3 regions of the Rossellomorea sp. FS2 genome follow, and region 3 is predicted to be linked to each of the others. Evidence: riboswitches for the same ligand, from Rfam matches in the RefSeq annotation. Region 3 holds a riboswitch; each other region holds the start of a gene.

Region 1 (8,156 bases), on a different contig from region 3:
CCGAAGCCTCCGTACTCCATTTCGCGGGCGGCGATGCCGGCGATTTCGTCGAGGCGGTCGTCACCGATGTTGTAGTCGGCGAGTCGGGATGGTGCTCCGAGGCTGGTCCAGAACGCGCTCAGTTTCTCGACACCTTCAAGGGCGATATCTTTGTCGCTGCGTCCTTCCGTCTCGATATCGAACATGCTGAGCATGAGGCGCTTCATGCGGACCGGATCATGGTCGATGACGTGGCGCATCCAGTTCGGGAACAGGATTGCCAGTCCGCCGGCATGAGGGATGTCATATACAGCCGAGACGGCGTGCTCGATCGTATGGGACGCCCAGTCGCCGAAGTAGCCCATTTGAAGGGTACCGTTCAGGGCGATGGTACCTGAGTACAGGATCGTTTCGCGGTTCTCGTAGCTCTCGAGGTCGTCAAGGAGTTTCGGCGCTGTTTCGATCACAGTCTGAAGGACCGAATAGCATAGATTGTCCTGGAGCGGCGTGTTCGCTACATTGTGGAAGTACTGTTCGAACACGTGGCTCATCATGTCCACCATGCCATAGATCGTCTGGTCGCGTGGAACCGACATCGTATTGACCGGATCAAGGATGGAGAAGGCAGGGTGAGTCACGACAGGGCTGCCCCATACATACTTCTCGTTCGTCTCCCAGTTTGTGATGACAGAGTCCGGGTTCATTTCAGATCCGGTTGCGGCAAGGGTCAGCACGGTCCCGAACGGAAGGGCATCCTGAGCGATGACCTGCTTATTGATGATGTCCCAGACGTCGCCGTCATACTTTGCACCCGCAGCGATGGCTTTCGTGCAGTCAATGACGCTGCCTCCGCCGACAGCGAGCATGAAGTCGATGTTGTCCTCACGGCAGATGTCGATCCCTATCCTGACCGTGGATAGACGCGGGTTCGGTTCGACCCCTGCAAGCTCGGAAACGTTCACGTCAAGGTTCTTCAAGATGTCCAGCACCTGATCATACAGGCCGTTGCGCTTGATGCTTCCGCCTCCGTATACAAGCAGGACGTTCTTTCCGTACTGGGGGATCAAGTCCGTCAATGCATTGACCTGATCTTTCCCGAAGATCAGTTTCGTTGGATTATGGTACATAAAGTTTTCCATATTGTCATCCTCCTCTGAGTTGTCGTTAAAGAATCAAAGGTGCAAGTATAACGCGGGTCGGAAGGTTTAGCAAGTGAAGGGGCATGTCGATTCCGCACCCATCATGAGACATTATGACTGATATTGGCAAAAGTTTTATTTTTGTTGTACAAAGGTTGAAAATTTGAAATAATAAGAATTGAATAGTTGTTCATAAGGGGGCGTTCAGGCATGCTGGTGGTAAGCGCATGTCTCGCAGGCATGAAGGTACGGTACAACGGAACGGATTGCCTCGAAGACGTGATCGGAGAGATGGTCAGGTCGGGTAAGGCCGTCACGGTCTGCCCTGAGATTCTGGGTGGATTCCAAACCCCGCGTGAGCCTGCCGAGATCCAAGGTGGCACTGGTGAGGACGTACTGGATGGTACGGCGCGTGTCGTGGACCGTTCCGGAGCGGATGTGACGGAGCATTATATTGCCGGAGCAATCGAGACCCTCGCCATCTGCCGGAAGATGGGGGCGACGGACATCGTCTTGAAGGAAAACAGTCCTTCCTGTGGCAGCTCCATGATCTACAATGGGGATTTTTCCGGAGAGAAGATCCCGGGGGAAGGTGTTACGACCGCACTTTTAAAAAGGAATGGAATCAAGGTTTGGTCGGAAGAGGATGCTGTGAATGAATTTGTGTGAATTTTCCATCGTTCTGCTAAACACCTGTGATGATTAGCCGATGAATAATAGTAATGGCACATACAGACGCGGAACAGTTTCAACGGAACATGTCCTGGGTATTGTATGGAAAGATAAGTAGAGAGAGAACAGTCCTTCGACTGCAATACAATCACAAAGGGGCAAGAGAATCGAATGAGCGATGTAACAGGTCAAACCTTCTTACCTGAAGCGGAGTTGAAGTCACTCCTGCAACAAGGGGATGTCGAAGAAGGGAAACAACTGGACGTACTACTGGCCATGGTGGAGCATATCGGGACACCGGATCCCGTACTCCGAGACAAATTGATTTACACCACCTTTTACCGATTGATCATTGAGGAAGACAGACTCCATACCGAAGTCCTGAAGGATCTCCTCGACCTTTCCATGGATCATCTTCTTATGAAGGGGATCGGTGAGGAAGGGACGGATTCCGTCTTCACGCGCGCCTTCACGACCCTCCTCATGGCACTCGTCCTTGGACGGGACAAAGAGGCCGATTTCTTATCAGAGGATAAGATCCAGGAAGCAGCCGATATCACGGTGGAGTACCTGGAGCAGGAACAGGACGTGCGCGGCTTCGTCGAGGAAAAGGGATGGGCACACAGCGTCGCCCACGCAGCCGATATGGTGGATGAGCTCGTGCTGAACCCGAAAGTGGATCAGGATATGTTCCCGGTCCTGCTGAAAGCACTATGGGAAAAGGTGTTGGTGTCACACCATGCCTATATCCATGATGAAGATGAACGGCTCGTCGTCCCGATCCTCCAGATGATCTGGCAGGGGATGGACGAGAGGGAAGTCATAACGCTGGTGGAAAAACTTCCGGAAATGCTTGAGAAGCAGAAAGCCGAACTTGAGGAAGAGGCCTACTGGACCCTGTTTTTCAATGTGAAGACCTTCTCAAAAACCTTCTATATGAAACTGGAAGTCTACCCGACCCTTTCAAAGCTGAGGGATGCGATCGACCGGGTCCTGAAAGAACTCAACTGAATAGTGCAATGCTCTTATGAAGAGAGGCGGAGGGACTGGCCCCATGAAGCCTCGGCAACCGGATCCACGGTGCCAAATCCAGCAGACAGTGCGTCTGAACGATAAGAGGCTGATGAAAGAGGCCTCTTGGAGAGGTCTTTTTTTATGAAGAGAAGGAGGAAGAGCATGACGAGACAAGAGATGTATACAGAACTTGAAGGAAACTTTGAAGAAACACGAAGCTGGAGGAGGCATCTCCACGAAAATCCGGAGCTATCCTTCCAGGAAACCGAAACCGCCCGCTTCATCGAAGGGAAGCTGCGTGAGTTCGGCCTTGAGGTGAAGACCGGTATCGGCGGCAACGGCATCACCGGTACCCTCCGCGGGGCGAAGCCGGGTAAGACGATCGCCTTCCGGGCCGACTTCGATGCCTTGCCGATCACGGATGAAAAAGATGCACCGTACAAATCCAAGAATCCCGGGGTGATGCACGCATGTGGCCATGACGGGCATACGTCCGCCCTGTTGTCTGTTGCCAAGGTGCTGAGTCAATATGGACAAGCCCTCAACGGCACACTCATCTTCCTCTTCCAGCCGGCAGAAGAAACCCCGCCGGGCGGAGCCAAATTCATGGTTGAAGAAGGCGTGCTTGAAGGAGTGGACCACGTATTCGGAGCCCATCTTGCATCGGATTTGCCACTCGGGTCTTACGGCGTCGGAGAAGGCTTCCGCATGGCAGCCGTCGATAAGTTCGCCATTCACATCAATGGCCTCGGAGGTCACGGCGCAAGGCCGCACACGACGATCGATCCACTCGTGATCGGCACGACCGTCGTCAACGCCCTCCAGCAGATCGTGAGCAGGAAGGTCGATCCCCTGAAATCCGCCGTCGTCACCATCGGCATCTTCAAAGCCGGCACCGCCTTCAACGTCATCCCCGACAACGTCACCATCGAAGGCACAGTGCGTACGTTCGAAGGCGAAGTGCGCGACCAGGTCCAGGAAGAGATCCATTCGATTGTCGCCGGCATCACATCCGGATTCAAGGCGACGCACAGCATCGACTATCTGCGTGGCTACCCGGCCCTCTATAACCATCCGGAGGAAACGGAAATTGCCCGTCGCCTCTTCGCTGATCTTGGACCTGTGGCCGAGTCAGAGCCGACCATGGGCGCTGAAGACTTCGCCTATTACCTTCAGGAAAAGCCTGGTACCTTCTTCCGAGTCGGATCCCGGACGGATGACCTGGCAACCCAGTACTCCCATCACCACCCGCGCTTCGACATCGACGAACGCGCACTCGTTCACACGGGCAAAGCCTTCATCAAACTGGCCGAGCACTACGTTTTTTAACTTAACAGTAGAATAGGAGATACATAGATGACAACCTACAAAATCACGATGATGGACGCCTACGCCATCGAATCGCTCCGCGAAAAAGGCATCACCAACGAGGTACTGCTTGCGGCCGCAGCAAGTGGAGATACAACGCGACTGTTGGAAGCCGATCCAGAAGGGAACTTCGATGCTTTGCTTAAACTCGCCGAGGATCGGGACGCGCTGGAAAGCATCCTGAATGATGGCTACCAGATCAAATTCGTCACCTACAACGGCCTTCGTAACCTTCTTCGCATGAAATTCCGCAAGCCGTTTACCGACTTGGACAACGGGATTGAAGGGCTGCACCTCAGCGTGGAAGAGCTGATTCAGCTGAAGAAGCTGCTCTCAAGCAACTGGGTGCTGAAGGCGGAAGAAGTGGATGATGGGTATGTGGCCAGAGTGACGTATATCGAATAGGTGCATGGTGACGGTTCCGGTGCTTCATTTTTTTATGAAGCGGCCGGGGCTTTTTTTGTTTGGAAGATGGGTGGCGGTTTGTGGTGTGTTGGACAGGGGGCAGGCGCGGGAGTTGGTAATAAACGTCGAGAGTCGGGAGTAACGTTCCAGAGTTGAATGTAAAAAGCTAGAGTTGAAAATAAAAAAATCTGTCCAAAAAAAGTTGGAAGTAAAATCTCGAAAGTTGATAATAAATTTCTTAAAGTTGATAGAAAAAGTTTAAAAGTCGGTAGAAAATGGTGGTGGAATGATATAATTGGATATATAAGGAATTAAAAAATGAAGAAAGTATGCCATTTCATCCTGTTTTCCCGAAAATGTGACCACACAAGACCCGTCCAGAACCAAAACCACCTAACATGAAGGGATTTTGACCATGAAAAAGGTATGAAAGCCATAGTAAAGACGATCCCCCTAGCTATAAACGTTGGAATCGTCTAAAAAATATTTAGTGAAAAATATAAAATTATTATAGTAATTACTTAACAAATAATCCTTTTACTTTATCTTTTAATGTCATTGGAGTAGGTTGCTCAAAGACTTTTATTGAAAGCCTACCGATGATATTAGTTAATTCATTTTCAAATTCAATTGTATTGTCATCTGTTTTAGTGTAAGCGTGGATGTACTCATGCACGAGAGTACCTGAAAAAGATTCCAGGCTCTTAAGTTGGCTTCGTTTAATAATTATCCTTTTACTAGATGGTTCCCATAATCCTAAGGCGTCCCCTCCTGTGTACTGATCCGGTCTCATGGTTTCGGATATGACAACTTCCTTAACAGGACTTTTGCGTGTTGAAAACCAACTCTCAATAATTTCTTTGTGTTTAAGAATTTCTCTTTCTTTACTTGTTAATTGTTTATAAGGAATAATCTTGAATTCAAATTGTTCATTCCATTCTTGAGCATAAACTTCAAGGTTCCTAAATTGTTCCCCTTTTAAGTCTGTAGTGGTTTGGAGTTTTTCTGCAAGAGTATCAGGTACAGTAATGATTTTTAAACCCTCATCTTTAGCGTATTTTAAGTATTTGCCTCCATCCAATAAATCATAGGCTGTTAGGAATAAAACTTTTTCCTGACTATTAAGTATTTTGCAAGCGTGTAATTGGACATCAATCCACTGTAACTCATCATGAGCATTTCCACTTTGAATAGTTTGGAGATCATCTACTAATCTCTTTGCAAACTTATTGCTTTTACACTCGAGCAAAATTGACTTTAGGCGATCTGAATACGCGTTTCTCCCAACATTTGTTCGCTCACGATTTAAAGATTGTCTAAGTTTTTTTGTGGTAGATGTAATGTTATAAGAAAAAAGGAAATTATCTTCTTCTGCCACACAAATGCCATTTACGTATATTCTAGAACGTTCTTGTTTATTTTCTACTAGCTGGCCGTATTTTGTTTCTTCTAGGACTTTTTCTCCTGAGTAAAGTAAGAAAAAATCTTTAGCATCTTTTATGTCTTGATCGGATAACCCCTTAAATGCAAAATCAGTTCCCACCATATCATGGTGAGATGGTTCACTTACAATAGCGTGAAGTGTGATTACATCTTTGAAATCTCCTTTAATGTGTTTTTCAATTGTTATATCACAGAATTTGGATTGAATAAGAACTTCAATATTTCTTCTATCAAATGTGGCTAATGCATCCTTCAATCCTACCCCGAATTTTCCAATAACCCTATCTGGATTTTCGGTTTTTTCAACGTTCTCATTTTGAGTTAAGTGCTCATATTTTAAACCCCTTCCGTAATCTTGAATGTGCCAAGTCCCATTGTGATCCTTGAATACTTTGGGTTGTTTGGAGTTACTAAGGATAGCCTCGTCTAGGGCGTTAGCAATAATTTCTCTTAAAGCATGAGGGATTGTCCAATGTTCGAGTACTTTTTCAATATTCAGATCGAATTTTTTCATATCTCTTTTCCCCCTTTTTAGAAGTGTTTCAGATGGTTCTAGCTAACCTTTATTATACAAAACTATACATATGAAAATAAGATATAAATTCCATAAATTTCTTGTTCGTGAACAAGAAAACATGCTAATGTAAATCAAAAAGGAGGAAAACCCATGACCACAATCCAATCCATCTACAGCAACCCGCCCATCTTCGAAACGGAGCGACTGCTCCTCAGGAAGATCGCAGCGACCGATCTTGATGACATGTTCCGGTATGCATCTGACCCCGAGGTGACGAAGTACGTGCTGTGGGATACCCATCAGACCCTTGAAGATACGCGACAATTCATTGATTATGCGCTGGAGGCGTACCGGAATGAGGACGTGTCGCCGTGGGGGATCGAGTGCAAAGAGAACGGAAAATTCATCGGGACAATTGATTTTGTGTCATGGAGCGAGCGACATCGTACAGCAGAGCTCGGCTATACCATCGGCCGCCCCTATTGGGGGAAAGGGTATATGACGGAAGCAGCCCGGCAACTCTTAAAGTTTGGATTCGAGCATATGGATCTCCTTCGCATCCAGGCTAGATGCTTCCCGGAAAACATCGGGTCGGAGCGGGTGATGCAGAAGCTCGGCATGACGTATGAAGGGACGCTGCGGCAGGCGATTAATCTGAAGGGGACGCAGATGGATTTGAAGCAGTATTCGATTTTGAGGGAAGAGTTTCGCGGCTTATGAATGAGACCATCGCCGCCATGTGGGAGGACATCGATCGGCTTGTGACGATGAGATACGTGAGGGATTTCAAAGTCTATCTCACCATTACGCGAACAACCTCAACTCAAAATCAAAAAAGCTTTGCGATCCATTACCCGGTTCACAGGGAGCAATCCTCAAAACTCGGTGAGATGCACTGCCGTCTCTTTCCAACTAAAATCGAAGTGCTATTCGAGGTGGAAGGCACAAGGAAAATCATCATCGTGGAAGATAACGATGAGGAGAAATACTTGGATGAGGTCATCTTTTACCTGAATGATTTGAACGAAAGGGCGAGGGTCCTTCTGGGATAAAAATAATGAAGTCAATCGACTTAAAAAACCACCAAGAGAAAAGGAGCTACCATCATGACAACCGAACAACAACTATACGAAGCAGCCATCGACCTCATCAACACCCGCTACCCGACCGGATGGGGCGGGGCAGCGGCGATGATGACGAAGGGCGGGCGCTTGTTGACGAGCGTGGCTCCTGAGGTGATCAATGCGTCGACGGAGCTTTGCATGGAGACGGGCGCAATCCTAGAAGCGCATAAGTTTGCCGATGAGGTGACGCATACGATCTGTGTGGCCCGTGAGGATGAGCATGCACCGTATCAGATCCTGACTCCATGCGGGGTATGCCAGGAGCGTTTGTTTTACTGGGGACCCCAGGTGAAGGCCGGGATCTATACGGCAGACGGGCATGTAGAGTTCAAGCGACTGGATGAGATCCAGCCGTATCATTGGTATCAGGCGTATCGCGGGGAGTGATCAACTCCCCCAGCGAATGGCGACGGCCCCCCATCCGAGTCCGGCTCCGTAGCCGACGAGGATGACGAGGTCGCCGTCTTTTATTTTGCCTTCGGTGACTTCCTTGTG
Region 2 (8,156 bases), on a different contig from region 3:
TCCTCACACAATAAGCGGACATAGATAGTGGGTTCATATCACATGCTGCCTGTTCTTGGTGACCACATTCGGAGTAAACAACAAATTATTATTGAAAAAGAAAAACTTTTTATTGTTTTACAATAAATAATCCGATACAATCATGTCATAGAAATCATTTACCAAGATTCTACATGTACAAATTCATCGGAATGGACGTGGACATCATCGGATTTACAATTATTTTTTTGTTGGTGATTGGATTGATCGTATTTGGTTCCATCATGACAGCGCTCATGGTGAGGAAGACAAACACCAGGCCTCCTAGGAAATTATCCTATATTGTTTTGAGCCTCCTGGTCCTTCACTGGATTTTCTGGCTTTCAAGCGGCTATGAATGGTTTTCCGACGAAGTGGCCGAGGCCATCTTCAATCCTATATGGGGTGTGCTATGCGCAGCAGGACTGACTGCCAGCCTTTATGAACTAAGGCATAATAAGAGCTTTGCCTTCCCCGTGGGCGCATTGTCGGGTGTCACCTTGATGTTCGTGGTCTTCATCAATTTTGTTACCAGTATGTAAAGGAGCGTTGACCCGCATGAAACTTTTTGCCTGGGTGCTCGTGGCACTCCACCTGATCATTACGATCCTATGGATTGCCAACTCGCCTGCCCTGTTTTCACTCGCCGGGATCGTCGCCTGGCTCCTCTTGATCGCCGGAGGATTCGTCCTCTATTCGAAAACAAACCATATGGCGATCATTGTCTCCAGTTCCTTCATGGTCTTCCTGGTCCTCTTGACCGGATTGATCGAGTGGACGGTTTCATCCATGCCTTAACATAAAAAAAGAGACTCCCTTCGGTGGCGAGTCTCTCACAAAGGAGAATGCTTTATGTTGAAGAAAACCATTATGAATGTGTACAATGCGGCCCTGAGCGTGGGTGCTTTTTATCTCGGTGGTTCCATGATGTCAGGTAAAGGGATCTTTGCGGCCTTCCCACCAGAGTGGGCAGGAGATCTGCCTTTTGACAGCTGGATGGCTATGGCGATTGTGGGCATGATCGTTTTCGGACTGGGCAATGCGGTCGTAGCAATCAGAGGGTTCATCCGGTATGACCGGCAGATTTTCTTCTCGACCCTGTTCATGGGCGCCCTGCTTTTCATTGCGACGATCGGTGCCACCCTATCCGTGGGAGAATGGTACTTACCATCGGTACAGCTCTTGATCGCCAGTATTGGCCAGGTGTTGCTGGGCCTTGGCGCTTTCATGCTTCATTTTCTTCGTCCGGAATCGGCAGGGGTCACGGATTGACCCCCGCCGCCCCTTACTCTCCTAAAAAACCATCCTCGAATGCCTTCAAGAGATGCTCGAGCGTCACGGGATCACTGTACGTCGATTCCTTACTGTTGATCTCGATGACATGACCGTTTTTCACCGCCGGGATGTTCTTCCACGTGTCGGTCTCCATGAACGAATTGTCCACATCGGGATTCTTGCTCAGGACGAGGTAATCTCCGGTGAAGTCGCCTACCGCTTCCGGCGAGATGACGTGAATACCCGTTTCCAAGGCGTTATCCTTCACGGCTTCCGGCATGTTGAGCTTCATGGCCTGATACAAAATCTCAGAACCACGGGCATAATTGTTTCCGAAGACATAGAGTTCCTTTTGCCCGGTTTCAATGACGGATACCGTGGCGTCGTCGCCGATCTTCTTGCGGATCTCCTCCCCGATCGTCGCGGCACGCTCCTGGAAGTCATCCGCCCATTCCTTCGCTTCTTTCTCCTTATTCAACAGCTTGCCGATCTCGATCTGTTGATCGATGTAATTCAATTTCCCCCATGTGAAAGCGACGGTCGGCGCAATCTCTTTCATCTTATCGAGGTTCTTCGTCTGACTTCCGGCAATGATCAAGTCCGGGTCGAGCTCGATGATCTTCTCGAGCTGATCGTCACCCACCACTTCCACATCTTTCAGCTTGTCGGTGAAGAGCGGGTTCATCTCAGTCCACTCATCGATTCCGACGAGCTTCCCTTCGAGGGAAATCACATTCGGACCATTGGTGAGGGCGACGATCCGCTTCGGCTCTTTCGGCACCTCCACCGGTCCCTGCTCTGATTCATATGTAAATGTCGATGATTCCTCCTCGGACGAATCCGTTTTTGTTTCTCCGCTGCTGCACGCCGCCAAGAGCAGACAGACCATCAATATGGTAAAGAACGGTGCTTTTTTCATGTGGTTCCCCTTTCGTTTCTTGATAATGAGAATCATTTTCAATTATAACTTTACGGGGGAGGAGGCTAGATGTCAATCACTATTTCCCATATTTAACAAAGGCGCTATGGTCTCCCTTCGAAAAGATGAGTGAAATGAAGCGGAGATGGCTCGACTCCTGCGGGAATGGCGGGCAGGTGAGACCCAGCAGGCGCAGCCGATGCGGCTCACCGCACGCCCCGCGGAAAGCGAGCCATCGCAGCGAAATGGAACGGACACTATTATCTTTAACGCCATTTTCGAAAAAAATATATTTTTAAGGAGTTAGAATCATTTTTCCGATAAACCCAATCGAAATAAAGGGTTTTCACGACATAACATATGTATCTAAGGACCTATTTTCACCCCATTTCCACTTCTTCCAGCCAGTCTCATTTCTGCCAGAGGGTGTTGACGCAGGAAAAAGTCCGGCGTAGAATAAGGCTCACGTTAAACAAATTGAACTTCTTATCACGAGAGGTGGAGGGATTTGGCCCTTTGATACCTCGGCAGCGGGCTCACTTGAGCACTGTGCCAACTCCAACAGGCGGATGCCTGAGAGATGAGAAGAGTACGGATCTTTCTTTCCTTATGGATCTCCGGCCTCTTCCTGTCTCAGGAAGGGGCCTTTTGTTTACCCTGAATTTCATAATTTCTTATCCAGAGAAGCTGAGGGACTGGCCCGATGACGCTTCGGCAGCAGACTTTCCACAAAGTACTGTGCCAATTCCAGCAGGCAACATGCCTGGGAGATGAGAAGGGAACCATTGATTCCGTGTGAATCCATGCCCTCTTCTCGAGACCTCGGGAAGAGGGTTTTTATTTTAATCACCAGGAGGCATGACGAACATGATTGAATTCAAAGGAGCCACGAAAGTGTATGACAGCGGCGGAAAGGAAGTCCGCGCCCTCGACGGTATCGACCTCCGGGTTGAGCAGGGGGAAATATGCGGGGTGATCGGATTCAGCGGCGCCGGGAAAAGTACGCTGATCCGCACCGTGAACCGATTGGAGCGATTGAGCTCGGGGAAGGTGATCGTAGATGGCCAGGATCTCATGGCCCTTTCACCGAAAGACGTGCGCGAGGTGAAGCGGAAGATCGGGATGGTGTTCCAGCACTTCAACCTCCTGAACTCCAAGACGGTCTTCGCCAATGTGGCGATGCCCCTCATCCTCGCGAAGCAATCCAAGGCTGAGATCCAAAAGCGGGTGACAGAGCTGCTGAGCTTCGTCGGTCTTGAAGATAAAGCGAACCAGTACCCAGATCAATTATCAGGCGGTCAGAAGCAGCGCGTCGGCATCGCCCGTGCCCTTGCCACGCAGCCGTCGATCCTTCTGTGCGACGAGGCGACATCGGCCCTCGATCCCCAGACGACGGGCTCGATCCTGAAGCTGCTGAAAAAGATCAACCGTGAGTACAACATCACGATCCTCATGATCACCCATGAGATGTCGGTGATCCGGGAAGTGTGCGACCGGGTGGCGGTCATCGAAGGCGGGAAGATCATCGAGTCCGGATCCGTATTCGACGTCTTCTCCTCCCCTCAGACCGAGACGGCGGCAAACTTCGTGAGCTCCGTGCTGAACGATTCCATCCCGGAATCGGTCCTCGAGCTTGTGCAGAAGGAAAACGCACCGGGACGGATCTACAAGATCCGCTTCGTCGGCGCCTCATCAGGTCAGCCGCTTCTGTCCCAGGTGGCGAAGCGCTTCGACCTCGATGTAAACGTGCTGTTCGGAAATATTACGGAGCTGCAGGGCACACCATTCGGTCATCTCATCGTCGAGCTCATCGGCTCCGAGAGCGAAATCAACCGTGCACTGCTTGTCATGAACGGAGAAAACGTCACCGTGAAGGAGGTCGCACCACATGCTAGTTGATTCACAGCAGATCATCGATGCACTCATTGAAACATTGGTCATGACCGGCTTCTCCCTCCTCTTCTCCACCGTGATCGGGCTGCCCCTCGGGGTACTCCTCGTCATCACGAGGAAGGGTCATCTATGGGAGAATGCCTTTATATTCACCATCCTGAACGGGGTCGTGAACATCTTCCGTTCCGTCCCGTTCATCATCCTGATGGTGGCGATCGTCCCTCTCACACGTTTGATTGTGGGAACATCGATCGGAACGGCCGCGGCCGTCGTGCCACTGGTCTTCTATGCAGGACCGTATATTGCACGATTGATTGAGAACTCCCTCCTTGAAGTCGACAAAGGCGTCATCGAGGCGGCGGAATCCATGGGGGCGACATCCACCCAGATCATCTTCCGCTTCCTCGTCCCGGAAGCGCTCAGCTCCCTCGTCCTCAGCCTCACCATCGCCACCGTCGGACTCGTCGGGGCATCGGCCATGGCAGGCGCCATCGGCGGAGGCGGACTCGGGGATCTCGCCATCACCTACGGCTACCAGCGCTTTGACACCTGGGTCATGGTCATCACCGTCGCCATACTCATCGTCCTTGTACAGGGACTGCAATCATCCGGTAATTTCGTATCGAAAAAAATCAGAAGAAGATAGCGAGGAGATACAACATGAAGAAATGGATCATTCTATCACTCATTCTACTAATCGGCGGGTTTGCTGTAGGCTGCAGCTCAAGCGCCAGCAAAGACGAAACGAAGGTCAAGATCGGCGTCAGCGGTTCCGATAACCGCATCTGGGACTTCGTCGCCAAGAAAGCGAAGAAGGAAGGCATCGATATTGAAATCGTCCGCTTCTCCGACTACGTCCAACCGAACTTGGCCCTTGAAGAAGGCGAGCTTGATGCCAACGCATTCCAAACGATTTCCTACTTCAACGAATTCAAGAAAGAGCATGACCTCGATCTCACGCCGATCGGAACAACCGTCATCGCTCCCCTCGGCCTTTACTCCGAGAAATATAAATCAGTAGACGACATCCCGGATGGCGCCAAGATCGCCGTGCCGAACGAAGCAACCAACATGGGAAGAGCTTTCCTCCTCCTACAAGAAGCGGGCCTCATCGAGCTGCCTGAAGACTTCGACGGAAACGGATCACTGGATAAAATCAAAAAGAATCCGAAGAACATCGAGATTGTTCCGGTCGTAGCCGGCCAAACACCGCGCGTCCTGCCTGATGTCGCTGCATCCATCATCAACAATGGCATCGCCGTCGACGCCGGATTCAACCCCGTGAAGGATTCCATCTTCCACGAAGATGACACGGCTACACCTTACATCAATGTCATCGCCGCACGAACAGAAGACAAAGACAACAAAACCCTCAAGAAAATCGTCGAGCTCTACCAGGAAGAAGACACAGCCGACTTCATCAAAAAAGAATACAACGGAAGCACGATTCCGACCTTCGTCCCACTGAGCAAGATCGGAGAATAAACAACCCAGAGGAGGAATGGACATGAGTACCGTCGTCGACACATTGAGAGACCAAATCATCGCAAGTCTTGAGGAAAATAAAGAAAAGTACATTGCCATTAGTCATTCGATCCACGACCGTCCTGAGATCGGCAACGAGGAATTCTACGCTTCAAAAACCCACGCAGAGCTTCTGGAGTCGGAAGGATTCACGGTGGAACGCGGGGTGGCGGGACATGAGACCGCCCTCCTTGCCCGCCGGAAATCGGCTAAACCCGGCCCGGCAATCGCATTCCTCGCCGAGTACGATGCCCTTCCCGGCCTCGGTCACGCCTGCGGACACAACATCATCGGCACGACGAGCGTATCGGCGGCCATCGCCCTCAGCAAGGTGATCGACGAAACCGGCGGAGAAGTCGTTTTATTTGGGACACCGGCCGAGGAAGGTGGTCCGAACGGCAGTGCCAAGGGAAGCTTCGTGAAGCACGGTCTCCTCGAAGGGATCGACGCCGCTCTCATGGTGCACCCGGCGAACTCCACAAGGATCACATCGAACTCCCTTGCCGTCGATCCCCTGGATTTTGAATACATCGGGAAACCCGCCCATGCCGCGGGATCCCCACATCACGGAATCAATGCATTGGACGCGGTCATCGGCCTGTTCAACGGGATCAACGCCCTTCGCCAGCACGTGACCGATGACGTCCGGATCCACGGCATCATCACCCATGGAGGCGACGCGCCGAACATCGTACCGGAATACGCCAAAGCCCGCTTCTTCATCCGCGCTGCGACCCGCAAGACCTGCAGCGAAGTGACCGCCCGCGTGAAGGCGATCGCAGAAGGCTCTGCCCTGGCAACGGGGGCGAAGCTGAACGTCATCGCCTTCCAGAATGAAGTGGATAATCTCGTGTTGAACCGGACGTATGACGCGGTCTTCAAAGAAGAGCTTGAACGACTCGGCGAGTATGTTTCAACCGAAGAGCGAAACGGACTCGGCTCCACCGATGCCGGCAACATCAGCCAGGTCGTCCCGACGATCCACCCTTATATCCAGATCGGACCCGAAAGCCTCGTCGCCCATACGGATGAATTCCGCGAAGCAGCGAAATCGCCCAAAGGGGATGAAGCACTGATCCTCGGAGCAAAAGGGTTGGCGCTCACGGCCTTGCGACTGGTCACAGACGGTGACGTGCTCGCTGAGATCAAAGAAGAATTTACTAGAAGAAAAGAATTAGAGAGCTGAAGTTAGTGGGAGTCCCCTTGGTTGGTCATGGGGGCTCCTTTTTTGTTGGTTTGGGGGTGATGGGCTAGTGGATTGGAGTGGATCGGGGCATTTTTGTATGTGAAATCACTTTGAGTTGGTGGGATTGGGGGGAGATGAGGCTTCATTGGTCTGAAATAGAGAGTTTTGAGCTTAAATCACACCCTTTATTTTCCACCAAACAACTTCCTTCCCGTTTTTCTACCGACTTTTGAATTTTTTCTATCAACTTTTTCACTTTTACTTTCAACTTTCGAGATTTTATTACCAACTTTTTTTGGAAGGGAATTTTTATCGTCAACTCCGCCGGTTTATTTTCAACTCCATTCTTTTATTACCAACTTTCACCCTTTATCACCAACTCCCCACACCCCATTTTCTGGTAGAATAAGAGGGAAGTGAAAGGAGCCTGAACCATGATCATCCTTCCGACCGGCGTCACCGGATTTTTCGATTCGCAGTCTGGGGAACCTCCCCTGACGGATCTATCCCTATTTCAAAAGCTTTGCTACAGCATCGCGGCTGAATCGGGTGGCCGGGTATTAGCATTCGAATCCGTCGATGTCTCAACGAATTTCGCCTATGCCCGGATCAAATGGAATGGGGATGAGCTCTTTGTGCTGCTCAATGACCATTACCCCTATCTTGCAATGGCCGATGCCATCGGGTTCGGTGGGATCTCCTTCGTCGACAGAATGTTGTTAAGAGAAGCGTTTTCCCCGTACTACAGCGTGTTGGAGGCTGGTGAACTGAACACACCCATCAAACCGCCGATGATTCAACACCTCAACCGGGCGGAACGGGCGCAGATTTCCTATTGGAAACCGAAGACTGTTGGGGAGGTCGTGTTTCATTATTGGGATTAATAGTAAAAGGAGTGATGGCAAGTGATCACCATTCAAAAAGCCGAAAGGTCCGATGCTGAGAAGCTGACCGATATCATGAAAAAAACCTTTGATGAAGAAGCACGGAGATGGCTATCTGATGACTCGATCGTCGATTACAATATTCAGCCCCCTGGATATTCTTCGGTCGAGATGACGAACTATATGATCGAAGAATTGATCTATTTCAAGATCATTGCTCATGATGTAGTAGTGGGCGGGATAATCCTTACTTTGACGGGGAGCTCCTTCGGCAGGATTGACCGCATATTTGTCGATCCCGACGTGCAGGGACAAAACATCGGGTCAACGGTCATCCGTCTCATCGAAGAGACATTCCCTGACGTGAGGACGTGGGATCTGGAGACGTCCAGCAGGCAAGTGAACAACCATCATTTTTACGAAAAGATGGGATATCAAGCTGTATTTCAGACAGAAG
Region 3 (8,156 bases):
GTCTTTAATGAAGCAGGGGGATGTAGAAATGACTAACGGCAGTAAACTTGATTTGGAAGTATTGAAGGAAGAATGTCATCCGATCGATAAGGAAATCTGCTCAGCATCACCACTTCCCATGCTGGTGATCAATGAGGAGCTGAAGATCAATTATGCGAATCGGCAAGCATGTGCCACCCTCGCCTCCACGATGGAAGACCTTATCGGGAAGCTTTTCAGCACGTATTTCTCGTCTGTTCCCGCTCCCATCGTATCTCATTATAAGGAAGTGATGGAGACGGGGAAATCCCTTGAAGATGATACGCTCATGAATACGAAGGGTAATAAGATCCTCCATGTGGAGCTGATCCTCAAAAAATCGACCATTTCTCCTAATGCCTACCTTTACTTCAAAGATGTCACGAAGCTGAAGGAAAAGGAGCGGAAGGATCATATGAATGTCCATCTGCTGTCGAATATCTTCCAGAATGCTTCAGAAGGGATCGTGCTGTTCGATATCGATGGGAATATCAGCGATGTGAATCCGGCCTTCTGCATCCAGGTGGGCATGGATAAGAACGATATAACAAAACGGAACATCAGCTGGTTTGTTCCTGAAAATGCACATTACAAGATCGATAAGATCAAGGAGCTCATCGTTGAACATAAGAAGGCAAGGGGAGAGATCCCGATCCGCAAATCTCACAGCATCTCCATTGTGGAATTCACCACGAGTCCGTATGTTCATCACAAGCTCCATATGGCGATCCTGAGGGATGTGACAGAAAAGAGGCAAATGGAGATCCAGTTGAAGCGGAATGAGGAGCTTTTCAAAGGGTTGTTCGAAGAGGCGATCGATGCCATCGTCCTGTGGGATCAGGATGGACGGGTACTGAAAGCCAATACATCCGCCCTGAAAATTTTTGAATGCTCCCTGTCGGAACTCCTGTCCAAAAGGATCAAGGATTTCGTCTATCCCCTTGAAGTGCAAAAGTTCGATCTCCTCATGGAGCAACTCACGATTTCAGGTGCTGTAAGGGATGAAGTGTTATTTCTCATGCCCAATAATCAGCTCAAACATCTTGAATTCACATCCAAGCTCCATTCGGTCGACGGGTACAATATGACCATCTTCCGGAATGTGAGTGAACGATATCAGATGGAAAAAGAGCTCCGGGAAAGTGAAGAACGCTTCCGGAAGATTTTTGAGGGGTCACTGGATGGAATGCTACTGACCAACCACAATTATGTTGTAGTTGACTCGAATCCCGAAGTGAGCGAAATTTTGGATGCACCGAAGGAACACCTGATCGGTAAAGATGTACGTGAAATATTAAATATTGACCCCGAGGAAGACAAATATGCAGGATATCTCCGTCAATTGAAGGAAGAAGGACAGGCTACCTACCAGAAGTCCCTGTATCAGAAAGGGAGACTGCAGCATGTAGAACTGTCATCGAAGTACAACCTCCTCTCAAACTTGAATCTGACCATTATCAGGGATATTACCGAACAAGTCGAGATGCAGGAACAGCTGCGGAAAAGTGATACCTTGAGCGTGGTGGGGGAGCTTGCCGCAGGGATCGCCCATGAAATCCGCAACCCGATGACAGCATTGAAAGGGTTCATTCAGCTTCTCGAAAACAGCATCGGTCATGAACATGAAATGTACTTCAACGTGATCACATCGGAATTTCAGCGCATCGAATCCATCATCACCGATTTCCTTGTGCTGGCGAAACCACAGGCCATCCAGTATCAGGAAACAAATCTCATCAAGATCATGAAAGACACGGTGGATCTGCTCAACGCACAGGCGGTGATGCACAATGTACAGTACCGTGAGCAGTATCAGGAGGGACTTCCGTGCATCATTGCCGAACCGAACCAATTGAAGCAGGTGTTCATCAATATCATCAAGAATGCCATTGAGGTCATGACGCAGGGTGGCTTCATCTCGATTGCCATCAATGAAACCGACAGTGACATGATCCATATCGAGATCAAGGATGAAGGAAGCGGGATCTCCAAGGATAAAATCAAAAAGCTAGGTGAACCGTTTTATACGACAAAGGAACGAGGCACTGGACTCGGCCTTATGGTAAGCTTTAATATTATCAAGGAGCACAAAGGGACGGTAGAGGTTGAAAGTCAGGTTGGCAGGGGCACGACCTTCCATATCTATCTCCCGAAAATCTGAGGGAGGGATCGGGCAATGAAACCCATCCATAACACGATCGATTCACCGGTCGGTCCGTTGAAGATCACAGCAGATGATAAATGCCTCATCTCCATTGAATTTACTGAAGGAAAACCAGATGAAGGTTTGCAACACCATATAATAGAGGAAACAAGTTCGCAGCTCTTGGAATACTTCAAAGGGGAGCGAAAATCATTCAATCTCCCCCTGAGGTTGGAAGGGACCCCGTTTCAACAGGAGGTATGGGCCTCCCTACAGGAAATCCCCTATGGAAAGACCGCTTCTTATCAAGAGGTGGCAGAAAAAATTCAGCGTCCCAAGGCGGTCAGGGCGCTTGGACAGGCAAATAAAGCGAATCGGTTTCCCATTGTCATTCCATGTCACAGAGTCATCGGGAAGAACAAGCAGCTGACAGGTTATGCGGGGAAACAAGTGGATAAAAAATCAGTCCTTTTGGAGTTGGAAAAAGAATTCAGCCATTGAGGGCATCCAAACGCCCCACCCATAAACAGCGCACTGTATTTCACATTGAAATCGTCAGTGCGTTTTTTTGTGCGCATGAATGGAGGAACTAGTGGAGGTTGCCAGTAGGGAATATAACATTTTATTTGACTGGAAAATGGGCAAAAGAATAGATATAAATCATTGAACATTTAGTGTTTTTAGATTATTATCTAAATAGATGGATGTCTAATTAGAGAAGGAAGTGAATCTACTTGCAACTGAATAAGCAGGTCGAGTTTCATAAGACGCTGGGCGATCCCACGAGACTCAAAATCATCTATCTCTTATCAGAAGGGCCGCTTCATGTTGGGGCGGTGGCCGGAAAACTCGGTTTGACGGCGCCGACCATTTCACATCATTTATCACGACTGAAGGATTGTAACCTCGTGTATTCGAGAAGGGAAAAGAATACGGTCTATTACCATCTTAATATCAAGGTCCTGTTGCATCACGGGAAGGTGTTACAGCAGTTTGCAGAGGGAACAAAGGGGGAGGAACGGAATATGGATCAACGGGTAAAGGAGAAACAAAAGGTATTGAACGCCTTCATCGGGAAGGATGGGAAGGTCAGCCAGCTTCCGGCACAGCAAAAGAAACGATTGTATCTTCTGGAGCATTTTGTGGAAGCCCTGGAGGTTGGCAGGAAATACGAAGAAAAGGAAATCAATGAATACATCAAACGTTTCCATGATGATTATGCGACAGTGAGAAGGGAGTTCATCATCCATCAGTTCATGTTCAGGGAAAACAGCATATATGAACGGAACCCAAAGGAAATGTGGGCAAGTCTCAAACAGTAGGAAAACAGCACAAAAGCCAAGAACCTACGTTCTTGGCTTTTGTCATGCCTTTACTACAGTGTGGCGGCAATGCTCTGTTTGAAGTCGGGATAAAGGATTCCATTTTCGGTGATGATGGCTGAAATCAGTTCATGGGGCGTCACATCGAAAGCAGGATTGAAGACGGGAACGCCTTCAGGAGCGATGACGCTCTCGCCTAATGTAGTCACTTCAATCGATGACCGCTCCTCGATCTCGACGTCATCTCCAGTGTCGATCGTCAGGTCAAACGTCGAAGAAGGGGCAGCAACATAGAAAGGGATCCCAAAATGTTTGCAAAGGATGGCTAACGATGAGGTACCGATTTTATTGGCCGTGTCCCCGTTTGCCGCAACGCGGTCTGCTCCGACGATGACCGCTTCGATGCCTTTTGTCTTCATCGTATGGGCAGCCATATTATCCGTAATGAGCGTGACATCGACGCCTGATTGCTGGAGCTCCCACGCCGTGAGCCTGGCTCCTTGGAGGACTGGTCTGGTTTCGCAGGCGAATACCTGGAAATTCCGGTCTTTTTCACGCCCGAGATGGAACGGCGCCAGGGCGGTTCCATATTTGCTTGTAGCAATGGATCCCGCATTGCAGATGGTCATTACTTTCGTGGTGCCCTGAAGGAGTTCAAGTCCATTCTCTCCGATCCTCCGGCACATATCCTCATCCTCCGCGTGAATCTGTATGGCCGTATGAAGAAGGTCGGTCTTGGCTTCATTGACCGTGGCAGCCTGATGCAGTTCCCGTTCGAGGCGCTCGAGAGCCCATGAAAGGTTCACCGCTGTTGGGCGGGAGGAAAGAAGATAGGCCTTATCCTTCCTGAACAATGCCTTGAACTCGTCAAGTGAATCCGTTTCATAACCGCCTGCAGCCTGGGCGAGCCCGTATGCCGCCGTGATCCCTATGGCAGGCGCTCCCCTCACTTTCAAGGTAATGATGGCATCGTAGTAATCCTTTATGGTTGAGAGATGGACATACTCCACTGCTCCAGGGAGTTTTTGCTGGTCCAGAATGATCAGGTGGTCTTCATGCCACTCCAATGAAGTAGGTATGGTAAGTTGTGGTGTCATGGCTATCAGAAAGCTCCTTTAAATGAGTTTATCGAGTAGATCCTGTATGGTACGGATGCGTTGGCGCTCCAAAATGCATTCCCTTCCGAGGGCAAGGCATCTCTTTTTATACAAGACCCGTTTTCCTTCGTCCTGGACCGAGTCAAGATCCTCCACGTGAGCGAGGCCGATCGTTCTCCGGATCAGCTCGCAACCGAGGAAACCGATCGCATCTGTAAAGCTTTTTTCAAGTACGTACTCGAGGTATCCGTCAATTTTGGTGTAAGCATCTTCACTTTGATCCCAAAAATGCGAAAAGGTTGATTCGAATACCTTCCAAGTCGTTTCAATATGAAGTAAGATTTCATTCTTCTTCGACGTTTCTTCCCTGACGATCGCCTGGAAGATGAGATTTGCCAGGAACTGTCCGATATCGAAACCGATGGGACCGTAAAAGGCAAATTCCGGGTCGATGACCTTGGTTTTCTGTGCGCTTGCAAAAATACTCCCGGTATGAAGGTCACCGTGGAGAAGGGCTTCCCCTTCGGTCAAAAAGGATCTTTTCAGTTTTGCGACTTCCAGTTTCAGGGCCAGGTCATCCCAAAGATTCCGGACCTCTTCTTCAAGGGCCTCTTCAAATTCGTTCGTTTCACTATTGAAGAACGGATCGGTGAAGACAAGGTCCTCTGTGATCTTGCACAATTCAGGATTTGAGAACTCCTTTACATATCCTTTCTTCTTGAAAGGATGGAGTGCGTAGTCAGATGTGAAGAAAAGCGTCGCTCCGAGAAATTCCCCGATGTCCTTCGAAAGGGCAGGATAGATTTCCCCTTTGTTGAGTCCTTTCCTGGCGATTTCAAGATGGCTCAAGTCTTCCATGACCGTGATCGCAAGCTCTTCATCGGAATGATAGACTTCAGGGACAAGGCGCTCTGCCAGTGAACGCTGGAGTTTCAGTGCCTGGGCTTCGATCCTCGCCCGGTCAAGTGTCAACGGCCAGCTTTCGCCTACGACCTTTGCGTATGGAAGGGCCTGTTTGATGATGATGCTCTTACCTGTTTCGCTGCTAACGATGCGGAAGACGTAATTGAGATTACCGTCTCCGATCTCTTCGCAGGTCAATAGTTCAGATGGGTCAAACAGGGAAAGATCTTTGGCCAGTCCTATAGCCGATTCGATTGTCAGGGAACGATAGTTTTTCAATTGGGTGATTGCCATGGGGGATGTCCTCCTTGAAATGGTTTAACAGGAGGCTTTTCAGGTGGAATGAGAAAAGCCTCTTCCTGTGTGAAAGAGGCTTGAAGAATACTTCGTCGCCTCTTATCTCTCAGAATGGAATCATTCTGTTGGAATTAGCACCGTGCCCTGGTCAGGCGCATCGATCTGCGCCCCGTCTTTCAACGGTATTACGGTCGGTTGCTGGGCTTCATAGGGCCAAATCCCTCAGCCAGCTCTTGATAAGAGTTGCATATTTAATTTGTTCTGAAAATTACCATTTGATTGACATCATACCACCTAGCGTTTTTTAGTGTCAATCCTTTTTTGAAAAGATATCCTGATCGATTTTCGCCTCATCAACGGTAAAAGTCCGGGAGACGGTCGTCGAATATCGGGATTTGCTTCCTTACTTCATCGACCGTATCAAGGTTGACGACGGCTGTCACGAGTTCTTCTTGGAGTGACCCTTCTGCGAGGATTTCTCCCCACGGGTCGATAATCAATGAGGATCCCCCGAACGTATTGTCCGGATCAGAGCCTACGCGGTTGCATGCGGCAACATAGCATTGATTCTCAATGGCACGCGCACGGAGAAGGATCTTCCAATGGTCGATCCTCTGTACCGGCCATTCTGCACTCACGAACAAGATCTTTGCCCCTGAGAGAACATGCTTACGCACCCATTCCGGGAAGCGGATATCATAACAGATGAGGCCTGCCATCTGCTCACCGGATAGGGTGAATAGGCCGTTATCTTTTCCTGGCAGGAGGTAGTGATGTTCATCCATCAATTTGAACAGATGGAGCTTTGAATAGCCTTTGATGAAGGTCCCTTCGGAATCGATCACGATCAATCGATTATCGATTCCCGAATCCGTTTTATTTGCAACTGATCCTCCGATGACGTTTATCCGATACTGTTTTGCAAGACGTGAGAGGAAGGCGATCGTCTTCTCACTGTTCTCATCAGCTATTTCCTCTATCCTCTTAAGGTCATAGCCCGTTGTCCAAAGTTCGGGGAAGACAAGGATGTCGCATTGTTCCCTATCTGCTTTCACGAACCATTTCTCTGCTTCTGTGTAGTTGGTTTCAGGGTCTCCATACCGGATGTCCATTTGTGCGAGTCCGATCTTAGTCATATGATCAGCACCTTTCGGAGGTAATTGTAAGATTTTACTTTACATTCGTTATTTTCCGTTATATCATTTGTAGCTAGAATTTGAAAGTGAAGAATATTTGAACATTCAGAAGGTGAAGAGATGAAAACATTCCCATTTGCGGATCGCCTCGATTCGCTCCCAAAGCAATTTTTCGCTGAATTGACCTCCAACGTGCAACGGGTTATGAACGAAGGCCATGATGTCATAAACCTAGGGCAGGGTAACCCTGACAGGCCCACGCCTGAACATATCGTGGAGAGTTTGAAGGCTGCGGCCGAAAACCCATTGAATCATCGCTATTCTCCTTTCAGGGGGATGTCCTCTTTCAAAGAGGCGGTAGCGCTTTTCTATAAAAGGGAATACGGGGTGGAACTGGATCCTGACAAAGAAGTAGCCATTCTCTTCGGGGGGAAGGCGGGTCTCGTGGAGATCCCGCAGTGCCTGGTGAATCCGGGTGAATCCGTGCTGGTTCCGGACCCGGGGTATCCTGATTATCTATCCGGGGTGGCACTTGCAGAAGCGGAGATGAAGCTGATGCCGCTGCTTGAGGAAAATGATTTTCTCCCCGATTACAGCCGGTTGAGTGAAGCAGAACTCGACGGATCCAAGCTTATGTTCCTGAATTATCCGAATAACCCCACGGGAGCAGTAGCCACGCCAGCCTTTTTTGAGGAAACGGTAAAATTGGCAAGTAGCCATGATATCTGTGTGGTACACGATTTTGCCTATGGGGCAATCGGCTTTGAAGGCAAGCGTCCCAATAGCTTCCTTGAAACAGATGGAGCTAAGGATGTCGGCATTGAAATCTATACTCTTTCCAAAACGTACAATATGGCGGGATGGCGTGTAGGATTTGCCGTCGGGAACGAGAGTGTGATTGAAGCCATCAATCTCATGCAGGATCATATGTATGTAAGCCTCTTTGGTGCCATTCAGGAAGCAGCGGTGACCGCGCTCCTCGGACCGCAGGAATGCGTCCAGGAGCAGCTTGAAACCTATGAAAGCAGAAGGAATGCCCTCATCGGTGGATTGAGATCCATCGGTTGGGATGTGGATGCACCGGAAGGCTCATTTTTCGCCTGGCTCAAAGTGCCGGCAGGCTTCACGTCGATGGAATTCTCGAACCTACTCCTTGAAAAGGCCCATGTAGCCGTGGCGCCTGGCATCGGCTTCGGGGATCACGGGGAAGGGTATGTCCGGGTAGGTCTCCTTACCAGTG

The links. Region 3 has a riboswitch for S-adenosylmethionine ahead of mtnK (S-methyl-5-thioribose kinase). Riboswitches for the same ligand answer to the same signal wherever they lie in the genome.
Region 1: another riboswitch for S-adenosylmethionine. It lies ahead of ACNA6I_RS14800 (M20 metallopeptidase family protein); the one in region 3 lies ahead of mtnK (S-methyl-5-thioribose kinase).
Region 2: another riboswitch for S-adenosylmethionine. It lies ahead of ACNA6I_RS12925 (methionine ABC transporter ATP-binding protein); the one in region 3 lies ahead of mtnK (S-methyl-5-thioribose kinase).

Annotation. Positions count from the first base shown of each region.
Region 1 is NZ_JBLRVS010000004.1:727,828-735,983, reverse strand. It holds gene ACNA6I_RS14815 (iron-containing alcohol dehydrogenase) at 1-1,118, opposite strand, end outside; gene ACNA6I_RS14810 (DUF523 domain-containing protein) at 1,329-1,787, shown strand; gene ACNA6I_RS14805 (DUF2785 domain-containing protein) at 1,962-2,801, shown strand; SAM riboswitch class I at 2,813-2,909, shown strand; gene ACNA6I_RS14800 (M20 metallopeptidase family protein) at 2,967-4,133, shown strand; gene ACNA6I_RS14795 (hypothetical protein) at 4,161-4,577, shown strand; gene ACNA6I_RS14790 (ATP-binding protein) at 5,095-6,534, opposite strand; gene ACNA6I_RS14785 (GNAT family N-acetyltransferase) at 6,688-7,257, shown strand; gene ACNA6I_RS14780 (hypothetical protein) at 7,254-7,589, shown strand; gene ACNA6I_RS14775 (cytidine deaminase) at 7,644-8,048, shown strand; gene ACNA6I_RS14770 (3-oxoacyl-ACP synthase III family protein) at 8,049-8,156, opposite strand, start outside.
Region 2 is NZ_JBLRVS010000004.1:429,610-437,765, forward strand. It holds gene ACNA6I_RS12905 (hypothetical protein) at 174-560, shown strand; gene ACNA6I_RS12910 (hypothetical protein) at 577-816, shown strand; gene ACNA6I_RS12915 (hypothetical protein) at 871-1,290, shown strand; gene ACNA6I_RS12920 (iron-hydroxamate ABC transporter substrate-binding protein) at 1,304-2,212, opposite strand; SAM riboswitch class I at 2,696-2,799, shown strand; SAM riboswitch class I at 2,884-2,989, shown strand; gene ACNA6I_RS12925 (methionine ABC transporter ATP-binding protein) at 3,080-4,111, shown strand; gene ACNA6I_RS12930 (methionine ABC transporter permease) at 4,101-4,751, shown strand; gene ACNA6I_RS12935 (MetQ/NlpA family ABC transporter substrate-binding protein) at 4,766-5,590, shown strand; gene ACNA6I_RS12940 (M20 family metallopeptidase) at 5,613-6,815, shown strand; gene ACNA6I_RS12945 (hypothetical protein) at 6,958-7,083, opposite strand; gene ACNA6I_RS12950 (hypothetical protein) at 7,250-7,699, shown strand; gene ACNA6I_RS12955 (GNAT family N-acetyltransferase) at 7,775-8,156, shown strand, end outside.
Region 3 is NZ_JBLRVS010000001.1:1,585,145-1,593,300, reverse strand. It holds gene ACNA6I_RS08305 (PAS domain S-box protein) at 29-2,179, shown strand; gene ACNA6I_RS08300 (methylated-DNA--[protein]-cysteine S-methyltransferase) at 2,195-2,662, shown strand; gene ACNA6I_RS08295 (metalloregulator ArsR/SmtB family transcription factor) at 2,896-3,483, shown strand; gene mtnA (S-methyl-5-thioribose-1-phosphate isomerase) at 3,537-4,580, opposite strand; gene mtnK (S-methyl-5-thioribose kinase) at 4,599-5,777, opposite strand; SAM riboswitch class I at 5,877-6,023, opposite strand; gene ACNA6I_RS08280 (carbon-nitrogen family hydrolase) at 6,134-6,916, opposite strand; gene ACNA6I_RS08275 (pyridoxal phosphate-dependent aminotransferase) at 7,037-8,156, shown strand, end outside.